Regions from separate parts of the Metabacillus elymi genome, predicted to be linked through region 1. Evidence: a T-box and tRNA genes for the amino acid it is inferred to sense, from the RefSeq annotation. Region 1 holds a T-box; the other regions hold tRNA genes.

Region 1 (7,461 bases):
ATAAAATGTGTGGGGTTCCAGTTTTAGGATGAGGTAGTTAGAAATGAATTGTGTTTCTATCATTGTGATTTCAGCTGAGAAAAGAACTAATTCTCATTGATTAGAAGTTCTCCACCGTTTTTTAAAAATTCCCAACTACATAAAAAGACCCGTAAGTATTAAACATACTTACGAGTCGGCTTTCATCATTTTATTAATTTGCAACAATATTAACAAGCTTTCCAGGGACAGCAATTACCTTGCGAATCGTTTTCCCTTCAACATGCTCATTTACTCGATCATCTTCAAGTGCTATTTTTTCGAGCTGATCTTTTGTAACTTCCTTTGCAACAAGCAGTTTTGCACGGACTTTCCCGTTGACTTGAACGACAATTTCAACTTCGTTTTCTACAAGCTTTGCTTCATCAAAAGCAGGCCATGAAACGTAAGTTATAGTTGTGCTGTGACCAAGCTTGCTCCATAGCTCCTCAGCTAGATGAGGGGCTATTGGGGATACTAATTTCACAAAGCCTTCGACATACTCTTTAGGAAGAACAGTCGCTTTATAGGCCTCATTGATGAAAACCATTAGTTGTGAGATTGCTGTGTTAAAGCGTAAGCCTTCAAGATCCTCAGTTACCTTTTTCACTGTTTGGTGGTAAACACGCTCAAGTGTTTCACTTGTTTCATCAACAACCTTAGGACTTAATTCACCATTGTCTTCGATGAATAGACGCCAAATACGATCTAAGAAGCGTCTTGCTCCATCAAGGCCAGTTGTAGACCATGCAATTGATGCTTCTAAAGGTCCCATGAACATTTCATATAGTCGAAGAGTATCAGCACCATGTGATTCAACTATTTCATCTGGGTTTACAACATTTCCTTTAGATTTACTCATTTTTTCATTATTTTCACCAAGAATCATACCTTGATTAAATAATTTTTGGAAAGGTTCCTTCGTCGGCACCACACCAATATCATATAAAAACTTATGCCAGAAACGAGCATATAGCAAGTGAAGTACTGCGTGCTCTGCTCCACCGATATAAATATCAACAGGTAGCCATTGCTTTAACTTGGCATCATCTGCAAGTGCTTCACTGTTTTTAGGATCGATGTAACGTAAGTAGTACCAGCAGCTTCCTGCCCATTGTGGCATAGTATTTGTTTCACGACGACCTTTTTTCCCTGTTACAGGGTCAACTACATGAACGAAATCTTCAATGATTGCAAGAGGTGATTCACCTGTTCCTGATGGTTTAATTTCTGTCGTTTTTGGAAGAACAAGCGGAAGCTCTTCTTCAGGCACTGCAGACATTGTCCCATCTTCCCAATGGATAATTGGAATTGGCTCTCCCCAATAACGTTGACGGCTAAATAACCAGTCACGCAAACGGTACGTAACCTTTTTCTCGCCTTTTTTATTTTCTTCAAGCCAAGCAATCATCTTTTCAATCGCTTCTTGCTTACCAAGTCCATTTAAGAAATCAGAGTTAACATGCTCTCCGTCACCAGTGTAAGCTTCTTTCGTCACATCTCCACCGCTAACAACTTCTTTAATTGACAGCGCAAATTTTTGAGCAAATTCATAGTCACGTTCATCGTGAGCAGGTACCGCCATGATTGCACCTGTTCCATATGTGGCAAGAACATAATCAGCAATCCAAATTGGCATTTTCTCACCATTAACCGGATTGATCGCATAAGCTCCTGTGAACACACCTGTTTTTTCTTTTGAAAGTTCAGTCCGCTCAAGATCGCTCTTATGTTTAATTTCATTAATATATGCTTCAACTGCATCTTTTTGTTCCGCCGTTGTGATTTTTTCAATAACGGAATGCTCTGGTGCTAATACAGCATAAGTCGCACCAAATAATGTATCGGGTCGAGTAGTGAATACCGTGAAGTTTTCATCATAACCATCAATGTCAAAGGTTACATGTGCGCCTTCAGAGCGTCCAATCCAATTACGTTGCATATCTTTAATACTCTCAGGCCAATCAACATCTTCAAGATCTTCAAGAAGACGATCAGCATATGCTGTTATTCTAAGCATCCACTGCTTCATCGGACGACGTTCAACAGGATGGCCGCCACGCTCACTTTTTCCATCTATAACTTCTTCATTTGCCAAAACGGTTCCTAATGCAGGACACCAATTTACTGGCACTTCATCTACATACGCTAAGCCTTTTTTGAATAGTTGTAAAAAGATCCATTGTGTCCATTTGTAATACTCAGGATCTGTAGTGTTTACCTCGCGATCCCAATCATACGAAAATCCAAGTGCTTGAATTTGTCTTCTAAAGTTATCAATATTTTGTTTCGTAAATTCCGCTGGGTCGTTACCAGTATCAAGGGCATATTGCTCAGCTGGTAATCCAAATGCATCCCATCCCATTGGGTGAAGAACATTAAATCCTTGCATTCGTTTCATTCGCGATAAAATATCTGTTGCCGTGTATCCTTCTGGATGTCCTACGTGTAAACCAGCACCTGAAGGATACGGGAACATGTCAAGCGCATAAAACTTCGGCTTCTCCGTATCCTCTGTAGTTTTAAACGTTTTATTATGTAACCAAAAATCTTGCCATTTTTTTTCAATCTGTTGATGATTGAAGCTCATATGTTTTCCTCCTTAAAAGCTAGATCAATGTTTGTTTATACAATTAACCAGTTGAACGGATCAAAGTAAGTTCCACTTATCTCATACTTATCAATTTGAAAAGGGTTATTCTGTTAGATAAAAATGAAAAAAACCCCACATCCCAAACAGGGACGAGAGGTTTAATTCCCGTGGTACCACCCAACTTTGGCATAGCGATATGCCCACTTTGACATCCGTAACGTGGATAGACGACAAATATTACTTTCCCAAATAAGGCTTTCACATTTGTAACTCAAAGGCGAGTTCATCAGCAAAAATCGGTTGACTCACACCAGCCGTCAACTCTCTGAACGATATTTCGCAAATTACTACTCCTTATCTCCGTTCATTATATATACATATTAAGCTTATTTTATATAAATTTGTCGGGATATGCAAGTTTGCCTTCTCAAATTAGGAGTCCAAGTTTGGGGACAGTCCCCAATATTATTACTTGTTATACTATTTATCGCTAAAAACCTTTGATTTTAGTTGTTTATTCTATTTTGGGGACAGTCCCCAAAAAGAATAAAAAAAGACTCGCAAACGATTGTAAGCTTTAATATTTGTCATATTGGGGACTGTCCCCAATATGAGTCCCCAATGAAAAACTTCACTGAACCGTATACCCTCCGTCCAACACAACAGCTTGACCTGTGACGCCTTTTGCCTTTTCGCTTGCTAAGAAGATTGCATAGTCTGCAATTTCTCGTACTTCTAGTAATCTTTTTTGTGGAATAAGTGGGTACAATACTTTTTCTAATACGCTTTCTAGTGAGACATTCCTTGTCTTAGCGATATCTTCTAGTTGATTTCGAACGAGGGGTGTATCAACATAGCCAGGGCATAGCGCATTTACTGTAATTCCGTGCTCAGCCCCTTCTAATGACGCTACCTTTGTTAATCCAATTACCCCATGTTTTGCACTATTATAAGCTGCTTTTCCTGCAAAACCAATTAATCCATTGATCGATGCAATGTTTATTACCCTTCCATATTGTTGGTTTTTCATAATTGGAAATACATGCTTAGTTGCGATAAAAGGTGCAACCAGCATTACTTTCATGAGTAATTCAAATTTTTCTGTTGGAAAATCCTCAATATGTGCCACATATTGTATACCTGCGTTATTTATTAACGTGTCAATTCTTCCATATTCAGCCTCAGTTTTTTTTACAGCATCAATGATTTCTTGTTCCTTGGTAACATCACACTTTAATCCAATTGCATCAAATCCAGCATCTTTTAATCTCTTTGAACTTTGTAATACTTGATCACCATGTAAGTCTGTTAAAACAACCTTTGCACCTTCCATCGCGAAAGCTTTTGCAAGTTCAAAACCAATTCCTCCCGCAGCACCTGTTAACAGTACAACTTGTGCTTGAACCACATACATCAACCTCCGTTCTTAAATCCCTAGTCCGAATGAAAATAGTATTATTGCGATAGCCAATCCGATTAATGGAACAATAACAGTTAATGCAGCAACAGGGTTATAGGCTTCCTTATGGGATTCTCCACAGATTCCACGTATCGTTGTTACGACATAACCATTATGAGGTAAGGAATCCAATGCACCGGAAGAAATTGCCACAACACGGTGCAATGCCTCAGGGTTTACACCCATATCTATATAATGTGGTGCAATTAGTGGTAGCGCTATTGCTTGACCTCCTGATGCTGATCCTGTCATCCCGGCAATTACACTTACAGCAATTGCTCCTCCAATAAGCGGACTGCCTGGAATACTTGTCATCGCATTAACAGCTATTTCAAATGCCGGAACAGCTTTTGCAACTCCACCAAATCCAACAACAGCTGCTGTATTCCCAAGTGCTATTAGTGCACCAAGCGTTCCTTCAGATACAGCATCCCAAAATGATTTAAAATAGTTACGGTTTAATAAATAAGCTGTAATGACGCCTCCAAGTAAAGCAATGATTAAGGCAGATTGCTGTAGTGAATCATGGAATATAAACGAAATGATTAAGACAACCAAAAGTGGGATTAGCCCAGTTAGCGGGTGAGGAAGTGCCTTATCCTTATTAACTGGATCATTATCACGAGAAACAAATTTTTCTCCACTTGCAACAGCTTTTGTAATCATTCTTCTTAACCACCAATATCCAAAAACCATCATAAATACAGCGACAATTAAACTAACTTCCCAACCAGCATATGGAGACGTACTTAAATATTCTATCGGAATCCAGTTTTGAATTTCAGGAGAACCAGCAGAGGTCATTGTAAATGTTACTGATCCAAACGCTAATGCTGCAGGAATAAACCGTCGCGGTAGATTTGCTTGCCTAAACAAACTAACAGCCATTGGGTAAACAGAGAATGCTACGACAAATAAACTAACACCACCATAGGTTAATACAGCACAGGCAATTACGATGGCAAGGACTGCTCTTTTCATTCCAAGCTTTTCAACAATCCATTTTGATACACTATCGGCAGCACCACTATCTTCCATAACTTTTCCAAAAATCGCACCTAATAAGAACATTAAGTACCAAGAAGCAATAAAGCCTGAAAATCCAGTCATATAGTTACCTACAAGGTTTGCTTCACCCTCTCCAACTAGCTGTGGAAATAGTGGCAAACCGCTGAAAATAGCAACAAATAATGCACAAAGCGGACCAGCTACTAATAAGTTCATACCTTTCATCGTTAAATAAATTAATAGAGCTAAACCACCAACTAATCCGATCATACTTAACATCATTTATCCCCCTTTGTTTGACTGATAGTGATGCTCCTCCTTTCCTCTTCACAACTATATAAAGCAAGTTTTATGCCAACATAGGAGTGCCTGAAGGAAGTTACTAAAATGTTCAATTCTTGAATTATTCATTCCGGTTTTTTGGAATTTTTAGAGTCTCCTAACTTGTCCATTCGAATATATGTCGTTAAGATCAACAAAAAAAAACAGTCCATCATTATGGACTGCATTCCGATTTTTCGGACACCATTAGCCTAGCTCATATTTCTGGACCTTTTCATACATACTCGATTTACTAATCCCTAATGCTTTTGCTGCTTTTCTCTTATCTCCGTCAAATTTATTTATTGTTGCTATAAGAATATTTTTTTCTGCTTCATTTACCATTTCTTTTAGAGAAGCTTGTTGATAGTGAAATACAGCAGGCTTTTTAATATAATCCGGAATGGCATCCAACGTAATCACATCTGTCTTTGCAAGATGAATTGCAGCCTCTATAATATTTTCTAGTTCACGTATATTCCCTTGCCAATGATAGTGATGTAAGGTTTCCATTACACCTTCCTGAATCATTGAAATTCGTTTTCCAGTTCTAGTTGAAACTTTTTTTAAAAAGTACCTCACAAGTATTTCTAGATCCTCCATCCGTTCACGTAAAGGAGGAATGAACAATGGAATAACACTAATTCGGTAATAAAGATCATTTCGGAATTCATTCTTTTCCATAAGTGCCTCAAGTGGTCGATTTGTTGCGGTAATCACTCTTACATCTAATGAAAAAGATTTTGTAGATCCTACCGGTTCTACTTCTTTTTCCTGCAGCACCCGAAGTAGCTTAACCTGCATTTGTAGACTCATGTCGCCAATTTCATCGAGAAAAATCGTCCCACCATCTGCCTGCTGAAATTTGCCTTTTTTTCCACCCTTTTTCGCACCAGTAAATGCACCATCTTCATAACCAAACAATTCAGATTCAAGAAGCTGCTCTGGAATGGCACCACAGTTCACCTTAATAAAAGGCTTTTCACTTCGGTGACTAAGAAGATGAATGCTATGTGCAAACAACTCTTTACCAGTTCCACTTTCCCCTCTAATTAACACTGAACTATCCGTTGCAGCGATTATTTTAACTTTGTCCTTTAGTTCCGTCATGACTCGGGAATTTGATTGAATATCATTTAATGTATACTTCGCACCTGTGATTTCTTGCTTTTCAAGGAATGATTGAATTGATGATAAATGATGGCGTACATGGGAATTCATCTCATGCCATTCCTTTGTATCGCGAAACATAACTGTCCCAAAAGCCCCAACCACCTTATTGTCAGCAAAAATTGGAATTCGATTTGCGATCATATAATTCCCTTTAATGTATTGAAGATCTGCGATTTCCTCCTCCCCACTCTGCACAACAATATGCATTCTCGTGTTTTCAATTACTTCAGTAACATGTCTTCCAATTACAGCTTCTCTAGTAACCTCGCAAAAACGGCAATAGTTATCATTCATGTAAATAATTTTTCCATTAGCATCAACAATAACGATCCAAACGTAAGCGTTTTCAATAACTGTCTCAAAAATCTCCTTAGCATACGGAAAACGTTGATTTAACATATTACCTTCCCCTAGCAATCGTTTTTTTTATCGTATCATAAAACTTTTCACTAAAATAGAGGGACAGTCTATACTGGGGACAGTCCCTCATTATGGTGTGGGGACTGTCCCCAGTATAGCAGTACTCCATTAACTTAGCACAATTCGTTTGTTTGGGGACAGTCCCCCACTATTGATTGGGGACTGTCCCCAACTCAATAGTCGCTTTAAGCCTTTTATCGTAAATCAAAGTTGTAAAAATCCCAAAGATTAACAGACTAATTATAATCATGAAAAGTAGGTTCATATTATAGTAGTCAGCAATCATCCCACCTAAGAGGGGGCCGATCATTTTACCGCCTGTTGCTGTACTGTTTACAAAACCTTGGTAAAAACCTTGTCTTCCCTTAGGAGCTAAGCCATCCGCGATCGTTGGGACTGCTGGCCAAACGAGCATTTCACCTATTGTTAGAATAACCATTGCTATTAAAAAGCCTGTAAATTGCTCTGC
Region 2 (7,461 bases), 560 kb from region 1:
TGTATCCTTTTGATCCAATATGGGTCTTTGCAGTTTTTACCTTTTCTGGTTTCATCCATTTGTTGATATTTTTTAAAGTAAAGCGGATCTCTTCAAGCAAAAATCCAATTTCAGTAACATATGCTTCGGTTTTTGATTTATTTAAGTCGAGTTTTAGCGCTTCACATATTTGCTCCTCATTGGAACGGATTAGATTAGCAAGATTTTCAAGCATTTTCACTCTAATTTCGATTGGTTTTGTTTGACCACTATGGAAGAATTTTTTCTGCAATAGAACATTTGAATGGACTGAATCTAATGTATGATCATTAGTAATTGTTTTAGGCAATGAAATCCCTCCTACCTATTTAGCTTTCATTAACACAAATTGAATTTAAATGATATACAAACTGTTAACGAAGTAGATTTTCAGATTCAAGGTAACCTAGTAATTTTTTGAGTCTGTTCCATCTTGATAGGCATCAAAGTATAGAGCTTATCCTAATGTGAATAAGCTCTTACTACTTTATTAATAATTTTCGCTATTCAGTCTGTGGTTCCTGCTTTGTTGCAGGAGTGGACATTGCAAGTTTGTCATTCGTCAACATAAAAACAAAAACAATAACAAGAGCAGCAGGGATCAACGCCCACATAAATGTTTGGGCAATTGAACTAGATAATGCATCTGTGATTTTTTCAAGTATTGGTTCAGGAATTGCTTTTCTTGCTTCAGGTGATAAAAGAGACCGTGGATCACTTCCCTGAAACGCTTGCCCGCTGCCTTCGAAAGAGTCATTCATATGTTCTGAAAAGATGTTCCGCTGGATAATTCCATAAACTGTTATTCCAATTGTCATTCCAAGTTGTCGTACAAAAGAGATTGTTGAATTGGCTGAGCCCCTTTGTCTTGCATCCATATGATGAATCGCAGCCATGCTTAATACAGAAAAGGAAGCTCCTGTTCCAAGACCAACAATAATCATGTACAACGTTAAGATCAATTTAGGTGTATCCACTGTCAGTGTACCTAGAAGGTAGATTCCAATAATGAAGATAGCTGCGAAAGCCATCATCACATTCCGATATCCAATCCTTGACGCTAAGATTGCCCCCAGCTGACTAGAAACGACAACACCTAGCATCATAGGCAGAAGAATAAGTCCAGAATTTGTAGCAGTTCCCCCTGTGACACCTTGTACGTAAAGAGGGATATAGATTGAAGCGACTATGAAGGCTATTCCATAAAACAAGCCTACAAGAGTACTAGAAGCAAATAATCTGTCCTTAAACATGTTAAACGAAATAACCGGGTCTGATGCTTTCGTTTCGACAACTAAAAATGTTATAAATAAAATGACAAAGCCTACAAATAAACTAATAATATTAATTGAGTCCCAATCATATTCGTTTCCACCAAGCTCTAATGCAAACATAAGACAAATAACCGCACCCACAAGGGTAAAAGCACCAATCCAATCAATCTTTTGCTTAGAATGCTCTAGAGATTCTTGATAATATTTAAAAATTAAAAAGAATGAAATTAGCCCGAGCGGAAGATTAATGTAGAAAATCCAATGCCAGCTTATGTAATCCGTAATATAAGCACCTAGCAACGGACCAAAAATACTTGAAAGTCCAAAAACTGCTCCAAACAAGCCTGTCATTTTCCCTCGTTTTTCTGGTGGGAAAATATCAAAAAGAATGGTAAAGGTGATTGGGATTAGCGCACCTCCGCCAATTCCTTGTATAGCTCGATAAACGCTAAGCTGCTCAATACTTTGTGCTGTACCGCAAAGAATGGAACCGAATAAAAAAAGAACAATCCCTAAGATGAAAAATCGTTTGCGTCCAAACATGTCAGACAACTTCCCAAAGATTGGCATACCGGCCATCTCAGCTACCATATAGGCAGAAGTTACCCATATGAATTTATCAAGGCCACCCAAATCTGAAACAATTGTCCCCATCGCTGTTGCTACAATCGTATTGTCCATCGATGACATCAATATAGCTAATAGCAAACCAGCAACAACAAAGCCTATTTTGTTATTCTCAGTATTCAAATGTGTGTCTCCTTTAATCTATTTATGTTGTTTCCTTAATACTATATAATCACTAAATGAAGACATTAGCCTACACTCTTAAAATCTACAACATTATAATTTCACTTTAACCTTCATATTATCATTCAATTTGACATCCACTAACAGTAATCCTTTGTGAGCCTTCAAGGAGGACACTAATACTTTAAATGTCATTTTATCCAATGAATCAGGAAGCCATACACTTACTTTAGAATCTTGTTTTGTCCATTTTTTTACCTGTTTCCAAAAAGCATGTGACGATAAAAGAGAGCCACAGCAATTCAAAACAAAATAAGGAACTGGGACAACAAAGTGATAATTTTTCTTTGTTACAATCGTTACTTTAATCATTTATCTCACTCAATAATAACGGATACCTTATCGCCGTTTGCAGAGGTAATATCAACGATTTGTCCGTCTATTTCGTTTTCTATCGCTTGCAGAAGAAGATCAATATCAATGTCTTTTACATACATTTCTGCTTGCGGAACCTTGCTCGCAATTCCATGGCCAGCTTTTAAAACAGCTTTAACTAGATTGATTGGCACATTCACATTAATATTATCTCCCTCAGTAGATACAACTTGTACTCTGAGCATCTTTTTATTGTAATCTACTTCTTTTTCCGCTAGATTTCTTGTTTCTGTTCCTCTCATCACCTGTAGAAGTTCAGCTGCCTTTTCTACATCAAGCTTTCCTTCTTGTACCATGGCCATCACTTTAGCTATTTCCTCTTTCATATGCATCCGCCTCACCTTCCTTAATCATGTTAATTGCCTCTTCAGGAGTTATTTCACCCGATTCTAGCATTGAAATTACCTTTTTCTTATCGATCTTACTTTTTGATTGTGCAGCATATCCAAGCGCTTCAATAATTTCATTTAGTTTTCCACGGACTGTAGGGTAAGATATGGATAGCTCCTTTTCTACTTCTTTAATATTTCCCCTACATTTTAAAAAAACTTCGATAAATTGAAGCTGCTCCTGTTCTAGAGAAAAAAATTTAGACATCTCAAATTCATTTTCAATAGTTGTTTGGCAATTTGAACAATGTAATTTTGTAACTTTCAACTTCTTAGTGCATACTGGACAATCTGTTATCAATGGATAAGCCATGATTCTCCCCTTTCACGTTTATATCTATATTTTAATACAAAAATTAAATAATTCAAGTTTATTATTAAATACTTTAATTAATTTATATAAATAAATTAATTTTTGAAATCATATTATAAACATTATGGATCCAATCACTTTTTGGAGGTTAACATATAGAAAAGCCTTTAATCTAACATATAGTATCTTTTTCCAATAAAAAAAGCCAACCTGTATGGTTGACTAGTTTTTGCTTTTTGTGATTACGCGCCTTAGAGGATTCGAACCTCTGACCGACAGCTTAGAAGGCTGTTGCTCTATCCTGCTGAGCTAAAGGCGCACTATATTTACAGTAGAAGAAAACTTCAAAACTCTCACTCTAAGAGAGGTGTTCTTCAGCCATTTTGAGGATTACTCCAAGTAAAATGGCTCCGCAGGTAGGACTCGAACCTACGACCGATCGGTTAACAGCCGATAGCTCTACCACTGAGCTACTGCGGAATAAAAATATGAAATGGTGGGCCTAAATGGACTCGAACCATCGACCTCACGCTTATCAGGCGTGCGCTCTAACCAGCTGAGCTATAGGCCCCCTTTTAAAAATTGGAGCGGGTGAAGGGAATCGAACCCTCATCATCAGCTTGGAAGGCTGAGGTTTTACCACTAAACTACACCCGCAAGTAAATGGGGCGACTGATGGGAATCGAACCCACGAATGCCTGAACCACAATCAGGTGCGTTAACCACTTCGCCACAATCGCCACAAGAGTTAAATTTAATCTAAAAAATGGTGGCTCGGGACGGAATCGAACCGCCGACACATGGATTTTCAGTCCATTGCTCTACCAACTGAGCTACCGAGCCATAAATTGTTTACGGCTTCCGTTAAGCTTCAAATCTCTTCGTCAACTCCTGCACTCACATCCTCACGTATTGACATACGCTCCGGTGTTCGTTTAGTCGTTTCCTCGACCTTTTAGCTTACCGAAACCCTTTTACTTAAGATTAGTAAAAAAGTAAATATTATCATAATAAAAATGGCGGTCCGGACGGGACTCGAACCCGCGACCTCCTGCGTGACAGGCAGGCATTCTAACCAACTGAACTACCGGACCATTTGGTTGCGGGGACAGGATTTGAACCTGCGACCTTCGGGTTATGAGCCCGACGAGCTACCAGACTGCTCCACCCCGCGATAATAAAAATAATAAAGATATTCTATGCATATTGTTTCTGCTTATACGGACCGTCCCGATTTCAGGAAGTAAATTCAAGATGCAGTTCAATCGGTGCGCTGATGTTAATCAATGAAGCATATTCGTTCGTGCTCCACCCCGCGATAATAAAATATAAAATTTTAAAAATATGGAGGAGGAAGGGGGATTCGAACCCCCGCGGGTTTTGACACCCCTGTCGGTTTTCAAGACCGATCCCTTCAGCCGGACTTGGGTATTCCTCCGTAATATGATGGAAACTGGTGGACCTTGTAGGACTCGAACCTACGACCGGACGGTTATGAGCCGTCTGCTCTAACCAGCTGAGCTAAAGGTCCAAATTGGTAGCGGCGGAGGGAGTCGAACCCACGACCTCACGGGTATGAACCGTACGCTCTAGCCAGCTGAGCTACACCGCCAAAATGGAAATTTATTATTTAACTATATGGTGGAGCCTAGCGGGATCGAACCGCTGACCTCCTGCGTGCAAAGCAGGCGCTCTCCCAGCTGAGCTAAGGCCCCAAAATAAATCTTCAGACTACTTTTAAACTTAATGGCGCGCCCGAGAGGAGTCGAACCCCTAACCTTTTGATCCGTAGTCAAACGCTCTATCCAATTGAGCTACGGGCGCATTTTGTAAGTGGTGCCGAGGACCGGAATCGAACCGGTACGGTAGTCACCTACCGCAGGATTTTAAGTCCTGTGCGTCTGCCAGTTCCGCCACCCCGGCTAACTAAAAATAGGATAAAATTCGACAAAATAATAGCCCCAAATAAGGGGCTTTTACCTGGCAACGTCCTACTCTCACAGGGGGAAACCCCCAACTACCATCGGCGCTGAAGAGCTTAACTTCCGTGTTCGGCATGGGAACGGGTGTGGCCTCTTCGCCATCATTACCAGATAAAATATTAAATTGAAGGGATATTCCTTCAAAACTAGATAACGATTCACAATTCAATTCACTAAGTTTAGTTTACGCTTTTACTTTGTCCAGCTACAGAAGCCAAATCCTACGTTAATTTCACTCTCTCGTACGAAGTCAAAGAACGACTTCTTCTCGATCGCTCCAATTCCCTATGGATAAAAGCTAATCTTCTTCCGCTTTTCTAATAGGTTAAGTCCTCGATCGATTAGTATCTGTCAGCTCCACACGTCACCGCGCTTCCACCTCAGACCTATCAACCTGATCATCTTTCAGGGATCTTACTAGCTTACGCTATGGGAAATCTCATCTTGAGGGGGGCTTCATGCTTAGATGCTTTCAGCACTTATCCCTTCCGCACATAGCTACCCAGCTATGCCTTTGGCAAGACAACTGGTACACCAGCGGTGCGTCCATCCCGGTCCTCTCGTACTAAGGACAGCTCCTCTCAAATTTCCTACGCCCACGACGGATAGGGACCGAACTGTCTCACGACGTTCTGAACCCAGCTCGCGTACCGCTTTAATGGGCGAACAGCCCAACCCTTGGGACCGACTACAGCCCCAGGATGCGATGAGCCGACATCGAGGTGCCAAACCTCCCCGTCGATGTGGACTCTTGGGGGAGATAAGCCTGTTATCCCCGGGGTAGCTTTTATCCGTTGAGCGATGGCCCTTCCATGCGGAACCACCGGATCACTAAGCCCGACTTTCGTCCCTGCTCGACTTGTAGGTCTCGCAGTCAAGCTCCCTTGTGCCTTTACACTCTACGAATGATTTCCAACCATTCTGAGGGAACCTTTGGGCGCCTCCGTTACATTTTAGGAGGCGACCGCCCCAGTCAAACTGCCCACCTGACACTGTCTCCCAGCCCGATAAGGGCTGTGGGTTAGAATTTCAATACAGCCAGGGTAGTATCCCACCGACGCCTCCACCGAAGCTAGCGCTCCGGCTTCTCAGGCTCCTACCTATCCTGTACAAGCTGTACCAAAATTCAATATCAGGCTACAGTAAAGCTCCACGGGGTCTTTCCGTCCTGTCGCGGGTAACCTGCATCTTCACAGGTACTATAATTTCACCGAGTCTCTCGTTGAGACAGTGCCCAGATCGTTACGCCTTTCGTGCGGGTCGGAACTTACCCGACAAGGAATTTCGCTACCTTAGGACCGTTATAGTTACGGCCGCCGTTTACTGGGGCTTCGGTTCAAAGCTTCGCTTACGCTAACCTCTCCCCTTAACCTTCCAGCACCGGGCAGGCGTCAGCCCCTATACTTCGCCTTGCGGCTTCGCAGAGACCTGTGTTTTTGCTAAACAGTCGCCTGGGCCTATTCACTGCGGCTTTTCCGGGCTATTCACCCTAAAAAGCACCCCTTCTCCCGAAGTTACGGGGTCATTTTGCCGAGTTCCTTAACGAGAGTTCTCTCGCTCACCTTAGGATTCTCTCCTCGCCTACCTGTGTCGGTTTGCGGTACGGGCACCTCTCACCTCGCTAGAGGCTTTTCTTGGCAGTGTGGAATCAGGAACTTCGGTACTATAGTTCCCTCGCCATCACAGCTCAGCCTTATACGACAACGGGATTTGCCTCGTTGTCAGCCTAACTGCTTGGACGCGCATATCCAACAGCGCGCTTACCCTATCCTTCTGCGTCCCCCCATTGCTCAAATGGTGAGGAGGTGGTACAGGAATTTCAACCTGTTGTCCATCGCCTACGCCTTTCGGCCTCGGCTTAGGTCCCGACTTACCCTGAGCGGACGAGCCTTCCTCAGGAAACCTTAGGCATTCGGTGGAGGGGATTCTCACCCCTCTTTCGCTACTCATACCGGCATTCTCACTTCTAAGCGCTCCACTAGTCCTTACGGTCTAGCTTCACAGCCCTTAGAACGCTCTCCTACCACTGTTCTAAAAGAACAGTCCACAGCTTCGGTGATACGTTTAGCCCCGGTACATTTTCGGCGCAGAGTCACTCGACCAGTGAGCTATTACGCACTCTTTAAATGGTGGCTGCTTCTAAGCCAACATCCTGGTTGTCTAAGCAACTCCACATCCTTTTCCACTTAACGTATACTTTGGGACCTTAGCTGGTGGTCTGGGCTGTTTCCCTCTTGACTACGGATCTTATCACTCGCAGTCTGACTCCTGAATATAAGTCTTTGGCATTCGGAGTTTGA
Region 3 (7,461 bases), 2.0 Mb from region 1:
GAATCCATCCGATAGCTGAAGTTACAATTCCGAGAATATTACCATATGCTTTAACTCCGACCTTTTTGGAAAGTACTAATACTGCTATATGAAAAATAAGCATAACCCATAATGGCGTCCAACCTAAGCCTATTACAATACTTCCACCTATAATAGGTATACCTAGAATCGCTTCGATTCCACCAGATATCCATTTTAACGTTTTTACTGTTTGTTTGTTCAATGTATAACCATCACCTTTCTAGTTCGCGGACTTTCCGACTTCTTCGTATTAAGTAACATATTCTTAATAATTACTTATTACTAATACGTATTAAAGCCAAATAAGTTTCAAATATTCTTTGCACTTAACCCCCCGGAGTATTATTGTATCTTCAAATAAACTTTCCCGCACGGCATCGGCTATCAATACCGACTTCGTACCTTCAAATGTCCGCGTATTAAACTCGATTAGCTCAACGGCAATATCAATTTCTTGAGCATTTAACCGAGGAATTCGATTTTGAGTCGTGAGCGTCTGCCAATTCCGCCACACCGATAATCATAAAGTGTAAGTAGTGACAAGTTAAATAAAGGCCTACAACCATTGGCATATTTACAATCATGGTTAATAGGCTCTTTTATTTATGCTGTTACGTGTGTAATGAGCGGAAAAAGGCGAATAAATATAGCATTTTTTATGAAGTGTTAATATCATGATTTTTTGAATAACTATTCCAATCGATATTCCTCGAATCAAAAATAACATTGGCTAACCAAACAGGAACCAATAAGAATAAAACATCAACCACTGATAATCTGCATCTTTTATGGCACCACAAATTTCACCATGAAAACTTAGAAGTATTACCTGGTTAAAATTGGCTTGTACATTAATCAGAAATTTTAGTATCAATAAAACTGTGCCTTTAAAATACTTACCCTTTAAATACTCCAAATCCAGGAAGTGCGATGCTCCACATAAGTCTTTCAAATGGACTCTTATTCACTTATACATACCATGTAACAATGTATTTATTATTTTTCTTTTGCAATTTCTTTTCTATTAGGAGCAAGTGGTGGTTGTTCTAACCATTTATTTTTCACCATAATATTAAACCATTCTTTTGTTACAATTAGATTTTTAAGTATGACACCTTCATAAACCGTTGCAAGGTCTGTTCTCATGGCTGATGCTAAACCTGCCCCGTGATACAATTGTGCAGCTTGAAACAAGAAGCCCATATGATACAACATTAACTTATCAGAAAAAGGAGAGTCCGTTGAAGTTGTCACTTCTGTTTCCCACGACTTAGGAGCTGGTAAATTATCCTTGTGCATTATTTTTGTAAGGGATTGTATTTGACCATCAGCTGTTTTCTCAGACCTCTCTAAAAACTTTCTTACTTCTTTTGATTGAGAGACCTGACTAAATCCAATAGAAAGAGTTTTAGCCATAATACTCTTTTTAAGGTTGAAAGAAATACTGATGATTTCTGTTGCAGCTAAACGTCTCCCTTTTCCGAAAAATCCATCTGTGAAATCTTGGCTAGAAATAAATTCAGGGTTCCTCGAAGGATAAAATAAAGGGTCTCTTTGAAAATTCCCTTTCTCAAGCAACAATTCAATAGTTTGATGATACATTTTTTTTGCATCGTTATCGAATGAATCGTAATAATCTCGTAAGTCTTTTCTAACAGAAACACCTAATGAAGTGATATGACCGAGCAAACCATGTAAAGTCATGATATGTAAATAATTTAAGCAAAATATATCAGTAAACAGTCTTTCTGCACCTTTGTTGAGGTCAGATTCAGTAAATCCAATTGGAACTGGAAACCCTTCGTTTTCCATAATAATCACGATTTGTTTCTTTTGTTTTTCGAAGGTCTTGATAGCATCCTCAAAAATATTTTTTATTGACTCATCCTCAATTATAGAGAACATATATCTATTTACTACATCTGTCATTGTTCCGTTTACATATTCTCCCCACAATGTTCCTATTTCGGAAGATGTGAGTTTTAATTTATCTTTTTCCATATTATCACCTCTTAGATTATTATCCTCTAATAAAGCAATAGTTATGTGATTCTTATTTTTTAGTAAATGCTGCTTAAGTTATAAATTCGTATTTACGGGTTTGAATATATATCTACATTTATCATAGCCTTAAACGCAAAAAAGCGACGTTATTTCTGCGAATAATTACGCTGAAATAACGTCGCTATAACGTTCGAGAATTCCATTTGATACCAGTGGTCGGGGTCGAACCGACACTCCTCACGGAACACGATTTTGAGTCGTGCGCGTCTGCCAATTCCGCCACACTGGCAAAAAAAATAAAATCAAAAGTGCCGAGGACCGGAATCGAACCGGTACGGTAGTCACCTACCGCAGGATTTTAAGTCCTGTGCGTCTGCCAGTTCCGCCACCCCGGCAAGGGTGTAGTTTAAATGGAGGCGGCAACCGGATTTGAACCGGTGATAAAGGTTTTGCAGACCTCTGCCTTACCACTTGGCTATGCCGCCATTCATAAAACTGGAGCGGAAGACGGGATTCGAACCCGCGACCCCCACCTTGGCAAGGTGGTGTTCTACCACTGAACTACTTCCGCAATCTAACTTATTTAACCGTATACTCTAGCCTATGCAAGAGAAACGAAAATGTGTATAAGAAATGGCTGGGCTAGCTGGATTCGAACCAACGCATGTCGCAGTCAAAGTGCGATGCCTTACCGCTTGGCTATAGCCCATCGATGAATTTTCATGAGAGTTATTTTTAATATAAAATAAATGGGGCGACTGATGGGAATCGAACCCACGAATGCCTGAACCACAATCAGGTGCGTTAACCACTTCGCCACAATCGCCACTATATTTTAAATTGGCAGGGGCAGTAGGAATCGAACCCACACCAAAGGTTTTGGAGACCTCTATTCTACCGTTAAACTATGCCCCTATTTTAAATGGTGGAGGGGGGCAGATTCGAACTGCCGAACCCTAAGGAGCGGATTTACAGTCCGCCGCGTTTAGCCACTTCGCTACCCCTCCATATGTGTGAAACAGTGCCGGCAAGAGGACTTGAACCCCCAACCTACTGATTACAAGTCAGTTGCTCTACCAGTTGAGCTACACCGGCGTACTTAAATTTCAAAATCTTTTCTTTAAAGGTGGCTCGGGACGGAATCGAACCGCCGACACATGGATTTTCAGTCCATTGCTCTACCAACTGAGCTACCGAGCCATATTGAGTTTACGGCTTCCGCTAAACTTCGAACCTCTGCGTCAGCTCTTTCACTCACATCCTCACGTATTGACATACGCTCCGGTGATCGTTCAATCGCTTCCTTGATCTTCTCGTTTATCGAAACCCTTTTACTTGAGAAAAGTAACTTAAGAAAATGGCGGTCCGGACGGGACTCGAACCCGCGACCTCCTGCGTGACAGGCAGGCATTCTAACCAACTGAACTACCGGACCATTTGGTTGCGGGGACAGGATTTGAACCTGCGACCTTCGGGTTATGAGCCCGACGAGCTACCAGACTGCTCCACCCCGCGATAATAATAGTTGTTCTAGGTTTTAAAATGGTGGAGGATGACGGGATCGAACCGCCGACCCTCTGCTTGTAAGGCAGATGCTCTCCCAGCTGAGCTAATCCTCCATATGGTGACCCGTACGGGATTCGAACCCGTGTTACCGCCGTGAAAGGGCGGTGTCTTAACCGCTTGACCAACGGGCCATTATTTATTATAAGTAGTGGCGGAGAGCAAGGGATTTGAACCCTTGAGACAGCTTACACCGCCTACACGATTTCCAATCGTGCTCCTTCGGCCACTCGGACAGCTCTCCAAAATGGCTCCGCAGGTAGGACTCGAACCTACGACCGATCGGTTAACAGCCGATAGCTCTACCACTGAGCTACTGCGGAATAATATAATATAACAGCCTGGCGACGTCCTACTCTCACAGGGGGAAACCCCCAACTACCATCGGCGCTGAAGAGCTTAACTTCCGTGTTCGGCATGGGAACGGGTGTGACCTCTTCGCCATCATCACCAGACATTTGTGACAAAGACTATTATACTATTTTAGAAGAATATTTCAAGTGTTTTTTTAAACTTTTTATATTCCTTCAAAACTAGATAACGATTCACAATTCAATTCAATTCATTTAACGCTTTTATTAGGTTAAGTCCTCGATCGATTAGTATCTGTCAGCTCCACACGTCACCGCGCTTCCACCTCAGACCTATCAACCTGATCATCTTTCAGGGATCTTACTAGCTTACGCTATGGGAAATCTCATCTTGAGGGGGGCTTCATGCTTAGATGCTTTCAGCACTTATCCCTTCCGCACATAGCTACCCAGCTATGCCTTTGGCAAGACAACTGGTACACCAGCGGTGCGTCCATCCCGGTCCTCTCGTACTAAGGACAGCTCCTCTCAAATTTCCTACGCCCACGACGGATAGGGACCGAACTGTCTCACGACGTTCTGAACCCAGCTCGCGTACCGCTTTAATGGGCGAACAGCCCAACCCTTGGGACCGACTACAGCCCCAGGATGCGATGAGCCGACATCGAGGTGCCAAACCTCCCCGTCGATGTGGACTCTTGGGGGAGATAAGCCTGTTATCCCCGGGGTAGCTTTTATCCGTTGAGCGATGGCCCTTCCATGCGGAACCACCGGATCACTAAGCCCGACTTTCGTCCCTGCTCGACTTGTAGGTCTCGCAGTCAAGCTCCCTTGTGCCTTTACACTCTACGAATGATTTCCAACCATTCTGAGGGAACCTTTGGGCGCCTCCGTTACATTTTAGGAGGCGACCGCCCCAGTCAAACTGCCCACCTGACACTGTCTCCCAGCCCGATAAGGGCTGTGGGTTAGAATTTCAATACAGCCAGGGTAGTATCCCACCGACGCCTCCACCGAAGCTAGCGCTCCGGCTTCTCAGGCTCCTACCTATCCTGTACAAGCTGTACCAAAATTCAATATCAGGCTACAGTAAAGCTCCACGGGGTCTTTCCGTCCTGTCGCGGGTAACCTGCATCTTCACAGGTACTATAATTTCACCGAGTCTCTCGTTGAGACAGTGCCCAGATCGTTACGCCTTTCGTGCGGGTCGGAACTTACCCGACAAGGAATTTCGCTACCTTAGGACCGTTATAGTTACGGCCGCCGTTTACTGGGGCTTCGGTTCAAAGCTTCGCTTACGCTAACCTCTCCCCTTAACCTTCCAGCACCGGGCAGGCGTCAGCCCCTATACTTCGCCTTGCGGCTTCGCAGAGACCTGTGTTTTTGCTAAACAGTCGCCTGGGCCTATTCACTGCGGCTTTTCCGGGCTATTCACCCTAAAAAGCACCCCTTCTCCCGAAGTTACGGGGTCATTTTGCCGAGTTCCTTAACGAGAGTTCTCTCGCTCACCTTAGGATTCTCTCCTCGCCTACCTGTGTCGGTTTGCGGTACGGGCACCTCTCACCTCGCTAGAGGCTTTTCTTGGCAGTGTGGAATCAGGAACTTCGGTACTATAGTTCCCTCGCCATCACAGCTCAGCCTTATACGACAACGGGATTTGCCTCGTTGTCAGCCTAACTGCTTGGACGCGCATATCCAACAGCGCGCTTACCCTATCCTTCTGCGTCCCCCCATTGCTCAAATGGTGAGGAGGTGGTACAGGAATTTCAACCTGTTGTCCATCGCCTACGCCTTTCGGCCTCGGCTTAGGTCCCGACTTACCCTGAGCGGACGAGCCTTCCTCAGGAAACCTTAGGCATTCGGTGGAGGGGATTCTCACCCCTCTTTCGCTACTCATACCGGCATTCTCACTTCTAAGCGCTCCACTAGTCCTTACGGTCTAGCTTCACAGCCCTTAGAACGCTCTCCTACCACTGTTCTAAAAGAACAGTCCACAGCTTCGGTGATACGTTTAGCCCCGGTACATTTTCGGCGCAGAGTCACTCGACCAGTGAGCTATTACGCACTCTTTAAATGGTGGCTGCTTCTAAGCCAACATCCTGGTTGTCTAAGCAACTCCACATCCTTTTCCACTTAACGTATACTTTGGGACCTTAGCTGGTGGTCTGGGCTGTTTCCCTCTTGACTACGGATCTTATCACTCGCAGTCTGACTCCTGAATATAAGTCTTTGGCATTCGGAGTTTGACTGAATTCGGTAACCCGTTGGGGGCCCCTAGTCCAATCAGTGCTCTACCTCCAAGACTCTAAATTCAAGGCTAGCCCTAAAGCTATTTCGGAGAGAACCAGCTATCTCCAGGTTCGATTGGAATTTCTCCGCTACCCACACCTCATCCCCGCACTTTTCAACGTGCGTGGGTTCGGGCCTCCATTCAGTGTTACCTGAACTTCACCCTGGACATGGGTAGATCACCTGGTTTCGGGTCTACGACCACGTACTCTTTCGCCCTACTTAAGACTCGCTTTCGCTGCGGCTCCGTCTCATCAACTTAACCTTGCACGGGATCGTAACTCGCCGGTTCATTCTACAAAAGGCACGCCATTACCCATTAACGGGCTTTGACTACTTGTAGGCACACGGTTTCAGGATCTATTTCACTCCCCTTCCGGGGTGCTTTTCACCTTTCCCTCACGGTACTGGTTCACTATCGGTCACTAGGGAGTATTTAGCCTTGGGAGATGGTCCTCCCTGCTTCCGACGGGATTTCTCGTGTCCCGCCGTACTCAGGATCCACTCTGGAGGGAACGAAGTTTCAACTACAGGGTTGTTACCTTCTTTGACGGGCCTTTCCAGACCTCTTCATTTACTTCGTTCCTTTGTAACTCCGTATAGAGTGTCCTACAACCCCAAGAGGCAAGCCTCTTGGTTTGGGCTAATTCCGTTTCGCTCGCCGCTACTCAGGAAATCGCGTTTGCTTTCTCTTCCTCCGGGTACTTAGATGTTTCAGTTCCCCGGGTCTGCCTTTATTACCCTATGTATTCAGGTAAAAATACTACTCCATTACGAGCAGTGGGTTTCCCCATTCGGAAATCTCCGGATCAAAGCTTACTTACAGCTCCCCGAAGCATATCGGTGTTAGTACCGTCCTTCATCGGCTCCTAGTGCCAAGGCATCCACCGTGCGCCCTTAACAACTTAACCTTCTTCGACGAATGATAAGCTTCGAATTTCTTCGTTGACTTCGTGTTCTGCGGTGCTCATGTACACAAAACGTACATTCCGCTCCTCGACCACTCGTCGCCTCGAACTTATCGCTTCTCCTTCGTCTCAGGATATCAGTACTTACTGAATATCCGTTAATATTACTAAGAGAATCACTAAACTAAGCGTTTAAACTCAGTGAATTACTTGAATTGTTATCGTTATCTAGTTTTCAAGGAACATAAAGCACAGGATGTGCAAATGCTAGATGCATTTAAACTCCTATGTCTTTTCTTACATATTGAAAGATCAGTATGATCTCTCAAAACTAAACAAAAACCAAGTGTGCCTCATTTTCCTTA
Region 4 (7,461 bases), 760 kb from region 1:
TAAGGTTTATAGATTAAAACCTTTATACTTTCTAAACAAAAATATAGCAGAAAAACCATTCATTTTCAAGAAAAATGCTATCAATAATAGTTGCAGGTTTCGGTAACACTTTACCTTCTATTTTATTAAAATAAAATAAATCTATATTAACGAGCATTTTAACCTCCTTCCATAAGCTATATGCGATGCCATTCATTGTTTTCATCTTTATAAATTTAGCTATCTCACTTGAACATGTAGTTAGTTTTTCTCTGTTAGTGATCCTTTTTTTGAAACGGTAGCATTTTTGCCTAATATAACAGAAAAGACAACAATCACTGCTATTACAGAAGTGAAAAATGTGATGGATTCATCGAGGAAAACTGTTGCAAATAGTATCATCAAAAATGGTTGTAAGTATTGAATCTGACTAACTCTTGCTATTCCGCCCATAGCCATTCCGCTATACCAAGCAACATATGCTAGAAATTGACTAACAACTGCGAGATAAATAAAACTGACCCAAGCTTGTATTGGAGCATGGAGCATTTCAGTTGTAAGGTTTAGTCCAACTGGGATAATGAAAAATGGGGCACCGATCATAATCGCCCAAGCAATTACTTGCCAACTCCCTAATTCTTTCGCTAATTTCCCACCTTCTGCGTAACTAAGTCCAAGGATAATCACTGCTGCTAATAAAGCTAAATCGGCAAATTGTAATTGACCTAACCCTAGATGAAGTGCATACACAATAACTGCTAAAGAGCCGATTATACTAGAAATCCAGAATTTTAGAGAAGGGACTTCACCAGCTCTAAACATTGCAAATCCGGCTGTGGCTAATGGTAACAGAGCTAATTCCACTGCTCCATGAGAAACAGGCAAGGATTCCATTGCACTAGAAGTGAGGAGAGGAAATCCTAAAACTGCACCAAAAGCAACAATAAGTAGACTTTTGAATTGGCGAAGAGAAGGGAGCTTTTCTTTACGAACAATGAATACACCAGCAACTAAAATTGCGGCAACAACTGTTCTTCCTAAACCGACGACCATGGTCCCAAAATACTCTACTGCAATACTTGTAGAAGGGAGCGTTAAGCTAAAACAAATAACACCTACTAATCCTAACAATAACCCAAATTTCTCTCTGGTTTCACTCTGCATCATATCCTACCTACCTTTTTACTTCGTATTATATCTGTACCATTTTCTGCTTTTCTTAAAAAACAGTTCTGATATAATTAACATATTAATAGGTACACACAATAAAAATAAACCATTTTTTATCCATCTGTACTGGTACAGTTGAAGGAGGATAAATGTATGAGCTCAAAATATATTGAGATAATGGAAGAAATTAAGCTTCAGCTAGCAGATAGGTCGCTTATTGCAGGGAGTAAACTTCCTTCTGTTCGTCAGCTATCTGAGCATTTTTCATGTAGCAAAAATACTGTCATTAAAGCATACGAAGAACTAGAAAAAGAGCATTTAATTTATTCTGTTCCTAAAAGTGGCTACTTTGTTTTGAATGAATTTCAACATGCGACCAATGAAAATGACGTGATTGATTTCTTGTCTGCTGGTCCAGATAAAAACGTTATGCCTTATGTTGAATTTCAACATTGTATGAATCAAGCAATTGAACAATATAAAGAAGAGCTTTTTACATACTCTGATCAACAAGGGCTTTACTCATTACGAGTACAGTTAGTGAAATATTTGCAGAATCTACAGGTGTTCACTCAACCAGATAGAGTAGTTGTTGTTTCTGGTTCGCAGCAAGCACTTAATTTATTAGTTTCTATGCCGTTTCCAAATGGAAAAAACAATATTCTAATTGAACAGCCTACTTATTTCGGATTCATTGAGTCCATCAATATACAAAAAGCTAATACTTTTGGAATTGAGTTATCGATGGAAGGCATTGATCTCGATCGTCTGGAATACATTTTTCGAAATAACGATATAAAGTTTTTCTATATAATCCCGAGATTTCACAATCCACTTGGACATTGTTACTCGAATAGCGAAAAGAAAAAAATCGTTGAGTTAGCTGAAAAATACGATGTATATATAGTGGAAGATGATTTTTTAGGAGACCTTGACCCAAATGCAAAATCCGATCCTTTATTTTCTTTCGATCCTTCAGGGAGAGTGATTTATATTAAAAGCTTTTCGAAAATATTCCTCCCAGGGTTAAGGATTGCTACAATCGTTCTTCCTACATTAATGATTAACAATTTTTTACGATATAAATTTAGTTCGGATTTTAATAGTTCAGCACTTTCACAAGGTGCTCTAGAAATCTATTTAAAAAGTGGAATGTTTACTAGCCATCTCAAAAAAATAAAAGAGGTATACCATACTAAAATGCAAATCCTTCAAGAAGCCTGTGAGTTATTGCTACCGGCTGATACTCATTTTTCAAAACCGACTTCAGGATTCTATCTATCCATCAGTTTGCCCGAAAATGTGACAGCAAAACAGGTAGTTCATATGCTAAACGAGCAGCGTATATTTGTTGATGATGCCTCTAGAATGTTTTTGCCAGAATATAAAAAGGAAAATCTCCTTCGATTAAGCATCTCACAAGTGAACGAGAGTCAAATTAAACTAGGGGTAGAGCGATTGGCTCATTGTATTTCTTTAATTAACAGTAGAAAAAATCATATTACTCCAAATAACTTTTTACTCTTGTAGTATGGGTGAGTTTAATTGAGGGTAGCATCAGGATTATGCGGATTTTCAACGCTAAGAAAATATGCTTAAAACAGTTGTCTATGAAACTTAGGTTGAAAAGATATATTATTGCAATCTATTTATCAGCTTATTCAAAGGCACTCCATTTCTCGACTCTATCTTTTGAGGTTAGTTTGAGTTATTTCTACCAAGCTTATTCTCATTACCGATTTGCACATTAAACGAGGTGGTAGTATCAGCTGTTCCAATGTAACATCTTTCAACTAATGTAAGTTTCACTTCATCACCTATCTTAATTGCAGCAGATTTCCTAAATATAATAAAAACAACAAAGCGACCATTTCTATTCTAATCAGAATAAAAAGGTCGCTTATACGATTTCTACACTCATAATTTTTTCCCTTCAGTTCAGTTAATCCATTGTTTTACCAGCTTATCTTTTGAATGATCCTTAACATCAGCATTAAATTTATCAAATAAATAAGTTAAATAAGAATTTAATTCAAATCGGTCTCCCTTAACAAAATCAGATAAAATATGTTTTTTCTCCATCAATACATGTCTCCCTTCTTTATTCTTATCTACATGATTCCCAAACTATTAATATCTTATACATATAAAATAAAAAATCTTTATAAATTTTCTACGAAAAACAAAGCAAGTACTTCGATGCGATGGCTGTTATTTTATTAAATTTATTCATTTGCACCCTCTTCGATCTGATATTCCTTCTATTTCTTCAGAAAAAAATTTTGCAAGTTTTAAGAGAAAAATCGGGAAATTCATGGCTGATGCTGAGAATGATTGTAAGAATACTTCGAATTGAGTGGATGGCTTTGGAGATCGTGCTGGAAGCGATAGCTAAAGACCGATGTCGGAGGAGACACATAAGGACTTCTGCGAAAAGACATTGTTAGAATATTTAAAAGTGAAGATTTAAAGAAATAAACGTCTCCCCTTATAAAGGTTTATTCTTATTTGCGATCTACAGCTTTGTAAAGAGAATTCAATGCAAAAAAAAACTAATCCAAGTTAGATTAGTTTAAACGTGCCTTAGAGGTTTCGAACCTCTAACCGACGGCTTAGAAGGCTGTTGCTCTATCCAGTGCTAAAGGCACAAAATAAAATATTAAATGATGGGCCTAAATGGACTCGAACCATCGACCTCACGCTTATCAGGCGTGCGCTCTAACCAGCTGAGCTATAGGCCCATTTTAAAAATTGGAGCGGGTGAAGGGAATCGAACCCTCATCATCAGCTTGGAAGGCTGAGGTTTTACCACTAAACTACACCCGCAAGTAAATGGGGCGACTGATGGGAATCGAACCCACGAATGCCTGAACCACAATCAGGTGCGTTAACCACTTCGCCACAATCGCCACTATATTTTAAACTGGCAGGGGCAGTAGGAATCGAACCCACATCAAAGGTTTTGGAGACCTCTATTCTACCGTTAAACTATGCCCCTATTTTAAATGGTGGAGGGGGGCAGATTCGAACTGCCGAACCCTAAGGAGCGGATTTACAGTCCGCCGCGTTTAGCCACTTCGCTACCCCTCCACGTATTTTCAATATTTAGATAATTTATGTTAAATGGTGGCTCGGGACGGAATCGAACCGCCGACACATGGATTTTCAGTCCATTGCTCTACCAACTGAGCTACCGAGCCATTTAGTTTACGGCTTCCACTAAGCTTCGAATCTCTTCATCAGCTCCATCGCTCACATCCTCACTCACGTATTTACATACGCTCCGGTGTTCGCTCAGTCGCTTCCTCGACCTTCTCGCTTATTGAAACCCTTCTCCTTGAGACAAGGGAGTTTTAAAAATAAAAATGGCGGTCCGGACGGGACTCGAACCCGCGACCTCCTGCGTGACAGGCAGGCATTCTAACCAACTGAACTACCGGACCATTTGGTTGCACTAAAGCACTCCTATGTTTCCTTGCTAAGAAGTAAGAGCAACGGAGTTTCGTCAACTGAATTTGGTTGCGGGGACAGGATTTGAACCTGCGACCTTCGGGTTATGAGCCCGACGAGCTACCAGACTGCTCCACCCCGCGATAATAAAAATAATAAAAATAATAAAGATATCCTATGCATATTGTTTCTGCTTATACGGACCGTCCCGATTTCAGGAAGTAAATTCAAGATGCTGTTCAATCGGTACGCTGATGTTAATCAATGAAGCATATTCGTTCGTGCTCCACCCCGCGATAATAGAAATATAAATTTTAATTAAAAAAAGTATGGAGGAGGAAGGGGGATTCGAACCCCCGCGGGTTTTGACACCCCTGTCGGTTTTCAAGACCGATCCCTTCAGCCGGACTTGGGTATTCCTCCAAGTATATGGACCTTATATAACCAAAAACTTTGACTGGTCGGGAAGACAGGATTCGAACCTGCGACCCCTTGGTCCCAAACCAAGTGCTCTACCAAGCTGAGCTACTTCCCGGTTATATGGCGCGCCCGAGAGGAGTCGAACCCCTAACCTTTTGATCCGTAGTCAAACGCTCTATCCAATTGAGCTACGGGCGCATTAAATATATTTGTCTAGCTACGAAAGCCAAACCGTACGGCTGTTTCACTTCTTCCTGCGGAGTCAAACAACGACTCCTTCTCAGAAGCTCCAACATCCTATCGGTTTAAGCGGGCTTTCTCCGCTTTTCTAAGTGGTGCCGAGGACCGGAATCGAACCGGTACGGTAGTCACCTACCGCAGGATTTTAAGTCCTGTGCGTCTGCCAGTTCCGCCACCCCGGCACTTTGCTAATGTAGAAATGCGGGTGAAGGGACTTGAACCCCCACGTCACAAGGACACTAGATCCTAAGTCTAGCGCGTCTGCCAATTCCGCCACACCCGCAAGATGTGTATATGATGAGCCATGAAGGACTCGAACCTTCGACCCTCTGATTAAAAGTCAGATGCTCTACCAACTGAGCTAATGGCTCATTATAAAAATGAGTAGTATTATGTTGTTTTGCACTTGTGATGACGCCCATATTTCAGAAAGTCTAATCAAGTAGTAGTTCAATATGTGCGCTGAAGTATCGCTTTGATGCTTATTCGATCGTGCTCTACCAACTGAGCTAATGGCTCATATATAAATAATAAAGTGGTGCCGGCAAGAGGACTTGAACCCCCAACCTACTGATTACAAGTCAGTTGCTCTACCAGTTGAGCTACACCGGCACAATAAATTTAGATGGTGGAGGATGACGGGATCGAACCGCCGACCCTCTGCTTGTAAGGCAGATGCTCTCCCAGCTGAGCTAATCCTCCAAATGGTGACCCGTACGGGATTCGAACCCGTGTTACCGCCGTGAAAGGGCGGTGTCTTAACCGCTTGACCAACGGGCCAATTACAAAAACAAACAAAATAATAGCCCCGAATAAGGGGCTTTTGCCTGGCAACGTCCTACTCTCACAGGGGGAAACCCCCAACTACCATCGGCGCTGAAGAGCTTAACTTCCGTGTTCGGCATGGGAACGGGTGTGGCCTCTTCGCCATCATTACCAGACAAATTTAATTGAAAGGTTGTTCCTTCAAAACTAGATAACGATTTACAATTCAATTCACTTCATTTAACGCTTTTATTAGGTTAAGTCCTCGATCGATTAGTATCTGTCAGCTCCACACGTCACCGCGCTTCCACCTCAGACCTATCAACCTGATCATCTTTCAGGGATCTTACTAGCTTACGCTATGGGAAATCTCATCTTGAGGGGGCTTCATGCTTAGATGCTTTCAGCACTTATCCCTTCCGCACATAGCTACCCAGCTATGCCTTTGGCAAGACAACTGGTACACCAGCGGTGCGTCCATCCCGGTCCTCTCGTACTAAGGACAGCTCCTCTCAAATTTCCTACGCCCACGACGGATAGGGACCGAACTGTCTCACGACGTTCTGAACCCAGCTCGCGTACCGCTTTAATGGGCGAACAGCCCAACCCTTGGGACCGACTACAGCCCCAGGATGCGATGAGCCGACATCGAGGTGCCAAACCTCCCCGTCGATGTGGACTCTTGGGGGAGATAAGCCTGTTATCCCCGGGGTAGCTTTTATCCGTTGAGCGATGGCCCTTCCATGCGGAACCACCGGATCACTAAGCCCGACTTTCGTCCCTGCTCGACTTGTAGGTCTCGCAGTCAAGCTCCCTTGTGCCTTTACACTCTACGAATGATTTCCAACCATTCTGAGGGAACCTTTGGGCGCCTCCGTTACATTTTAGGAGGCGACCGCCCCAGTCAAACTGCCCACCTGACACTGTCTCCCAGCCCGATAAGGGCTGTGGGTTAGAATTTCAATACAGCCAGGGTAGTATCCCACCGACGCCTCCACCGAAGCTAGCGCTCCGGCTTCTCAGGCTCCTACCTATCCTGTACAAGCTGTACCAAAATTCAATATCAGGCTACAGTAAAGCTCCACGGGGTCTTTCCGTCCTGTCGCGGGTAACCTGCATCTTCACAGGTACTATAATTTCACCGAGTCTCTCGTTGAGACAGTGCCCAGATCGTTACGCCTTTCGTGCGGGTCGGAACTTACCCGACAAGGAATTTCGCTACCTTAGGACCGTTATAGTTACGGCCGCCGTTTACTGGGGCTTCGGTTCAAAGCTTCGCTTACGCTAACCTCTCCCCTTAACCTTCCAGCACCGGGCAGGCGTCAGCCCCTATACTTCGCCTTGCGGCTTCGCAGAGACCTGTGTTTTTGCTAAACAGTCGCCTGGGCCTATTCACTGCGGCTTTTCCGGGCTATTCACCCTAAAAAGCACCCCTTC

Evidence for each region. A T-box is a leader RNA that pairs with one kind of tRNA and senses whether it is charged. The one in region 1 lies ahead of leuS (leucine--tRNA ligase), so its partner is inferred to be a tRNA-Leu.
Region 2: it encodes a tRNA-Leu, which carries the amino acid that the T-box ahead of leuS (leucine--tRNA ligase) is inferred to sense. The anticodon was not compared.
Region 3: it encodes a tRNA-Leu, which carries the amino acid that the T-box ahead of leuS (leucine--tRNA ligase) is inferred to sense. The anticodon was not compared.
Region 4: it encodes a tRNA-Leu, which carries the amino acid that the T-box ahead of leuS (leucine--tRNA ligase) is inferred to sense. The anticodon was not compared.

The regions. Positions count from the first base shown of each region.
Region 1 covers NZ_CP055263.1:542,897-550,357, forward strand. Annotated here, with positions in the region: gene leuS (leucine--tRNA ligase) at 194-2,608, opposite strand; T-box leader at 2,754-2,981, opposite strand; gene HUW50_RS02665 (3-hydroxybutyrate dehydrogenase) at 3,243-4,019, opposite strand; gene HUW50_RS02670 (GntP family permease) at 4,038-5,357, opposite strand; gene HUW50_RS02675 (sigma-54 interaction domain-containing protein) at 5,607-6,971, opposite strand; gene HUW50_RS02680 (MDR family MFS transporter) at 7,141-7,461, opposite strand, start outside.
Region 2 covers NZ_CP055263.1:1,098,818-1,106,278, forward strand. Annotated here, with positions in the region: gene HUW50_RS05340 (aldehyde dehydrogenase) at 1-328, opposite strand, end outside; gene HUW50_RS05345 (MDR family MFS transporter) at 522-2,042, opposite strand; gene HUW50_RS05350 (hypothetical protein) at 2,136-2,414, opposite strand; gene HUW50_RS05355 (SHOCT-like domain-containing protein) at 2,420-2,803, opposite strand; gene HUW50_RS05360 (DUF2089 domain-containing protein) at 2,784-3,179, opposite strand; tRNA gene HUW50_RS05365 (tRNA-Arg) at 3,425-3,498, opposite strand; tRNA gene HUW50_RS05370 (tRNA-Asn) at 3,585-3,659, opposite strand; tRNA gene HUW50_RS05375 (tRNA-Ile) at 3,674-3,750, opposite strand; tRNA gene HUW50_RS05380 (tRNA-Gly) at 3,763-3,836, opposite strand; tRNA gene HUW50_RS05385 (tRNA-His) at 3,844-3,919, opposite strand; tRNA gene HUW50_RS05390 (tRNA-Phe) at 3,947-4,022, opposite strand; tRNA gene HUW50_RS05395 (tRNA-Asp) at 4,197-4,273, opposite strand; tRNA gene HUW50_RS05400 (tRNA-Met) at 4,277-4,353, opposite strand; tRNA gene HUW50_RS05405 (tRNA-Ser) at 4,525-4,617, opposite strand; tRNA gene HUW50_RS05410 (tRNA-Ile) at 4,634-4,710, opposite strand; tRNA gene HUW50_RS05415 (tRNA-Met) at 4,715-4,791, opposite strand; tRNA gene HUW50_RS05420 (tRNA-Ala) at 4,819-4,894, opposite strand; tRNA gene HUW50_RS05425 (tRNA-Arg) at 4,927-5,003, opposite strand; tRNA gene HUW50_RS05430 (tRNA-Leu) at 5,014-5,102, opposite strand; rRNA gene rrf (5S ribosomal RNA) at 5,158-5,273, opposite strand; rRNA gene HUW50_RS05440 (23S ribosomal RNA) at 5,483-7,461, opposite strand, start outside.
Region 3 covers NZ_CP055263.1:2,554,160-2,561,620, reverse strand. Annotated here, with positions in the region: gene HUW50_RS12195 (hypothetical protein) at 1-223, opposite strand, end outside; gene HUW50_RS12190 (DUF3231 family protein) at 1,018-2,022, opposite strand; tRNA gene HUW50_RS12185 (tRNA-Leu) at 2,233-2,314, opposite strand; tRNA gene HUW50_RS12180 (tRNA-Leu) at 2,335-2,420, opposite strand; tRNA gene HUW50_RS12175 (tRNA-Cys) at 2,437-2,510, opposite strand; tRNA gene HUW50_RS12170 (tRNA-Gly) at 2,522-2,596, opposite strand; tRNA gene HUW50_RS12165 (tRNA-Gln) at 2,660-2,734, opposite strand; tRNA gene HUW50_RS12160 (tRNA-His) at 2,776-2,851, opposite strand; tRNA gene HUW50_RS12155 (tRNA-Trp) at 2,867-2,940, opposite strand; tRNA gene HUW50_RS12150 (tRNA-Tyr) at 2,949-3,032, opposite strand; tRNA gene HUW50_RS12145 (tRNA-Thr) at 3,048-3,120, opposite strand; tRNA gene HUW50_RS12140 (tRNA-Phe) at 3,153-3,225, opposite strand; tRNA gene HUW50_RS12135 (tRNA-Asp) at 3,384-3,460, opposite strand; tRNA gene HUW50_RS12130 (tRNA-Met) at 3,464-3,540, opposite strand; tRNA gene HUW50_RS12125 (tRNA-Val) at 3,569-3,644, opposite strand; tRNA gene HUW50_RS12120 (tRNA-Glu) at 3,648-3,722, opposite strand; tRNA gene HUW50_RS12115 (tRNA-Ser) at 3,741-3,832, opposite strand; tRNA gene HUW50_RS12110 (tRNA-Asn) at 3,837-3,911, opposite strand; rRNA gene rrf (5S ribosomal RNA) at 3,928-4,043, opposite strand; rRNA gene HUW50_RS12100 (23S ribosomal RNA) at 4,168-7,099, opposite strand.
Region 4 covers NZ_CP055263.1:1,302,859-1,310,319, forward strand. Annotated here, with positions in the region: gene HUW50_RS06290 (DMT family transporter) at 241-1,143, opposite strand; gene HUW50_RS06295 (aminotransferase-like domain-containing protein) at 1,303-2,679, shown strand; gene HUW50_RS06300 (hypothetical protein) at 3,088-3,231, opposite strand; tRNA gene HUW50_RS06305 (tRNA-Arg) at 3,727-3,797, opposite strand; tRNA gene HUW50_RS06310 (tRNA-Ile) at 3,817-3,890, opposite strand; tRNA gene HUW50_RS06315 (tRNA-Gly) at 3,902-3,975, opposite strand; tRNA gene HUW50_RS06320 (tRNA-His) at 3,983-4,058, opposite strand; tRNA gene HUW50_RS06325 (tRNA-Trp) at 4,074-4,147, opposite strand; tRNA gene HUW50_RS06330 (tRNA-Tyr) at 4,156-4,239, opposite strand; tRNA gene HUW50_RS06335 (tRNA-Phe) at 4,274-4,349, opposite strand; tRNA gene HUW50_RS06340 (tRNA-Asp) at 4,516-4,592, opposite strand; tRNA gene HUW50_RS06345 (tRNA-Met) at 4,666-4,742, opposite strand; tRNA gene HUW50_RS06350 (tRNA-Ser) at 4,930-5,022, opposite strand; tRNA gene HUW50_RS06355 (tRNA-Pro) at 5,058-5,134, opposite strand; tRNA gene HUW50_RS06360 (tRNA-Arg) at 5,141-5,217, opposite strand; tRNA gene HUW50_RS06365 (tRNA-Leu) at 5,353-5,441, opposite strand; tRNA gene HUW50_RS06370 (tRNA-Leu) at 5,460-5,542, opposite strand; tRNA gene HUW50_RS06375 (tRNA-Lys) at 5,558-5,630, opposite strand; tRNA gene HUW50_RS06380 (tRNA-Thr) at 5,796-5,871, opposite strand; tRNA gene HUW50_RS06385 (tRNA-Val) at 5,886-5,961, opposite strand; tRNA gene HUW50_RS06390 (tRNA-Glu) at 5,965-6,039, opposite strand; rRNA gene rrf (5S ribosomal RNA) at 6,085-6,200, opposite strand; rRNA gene HUW50_RS06400 (23S ribosomal RNA) at 6,278-7,461, opposite strand, start outside.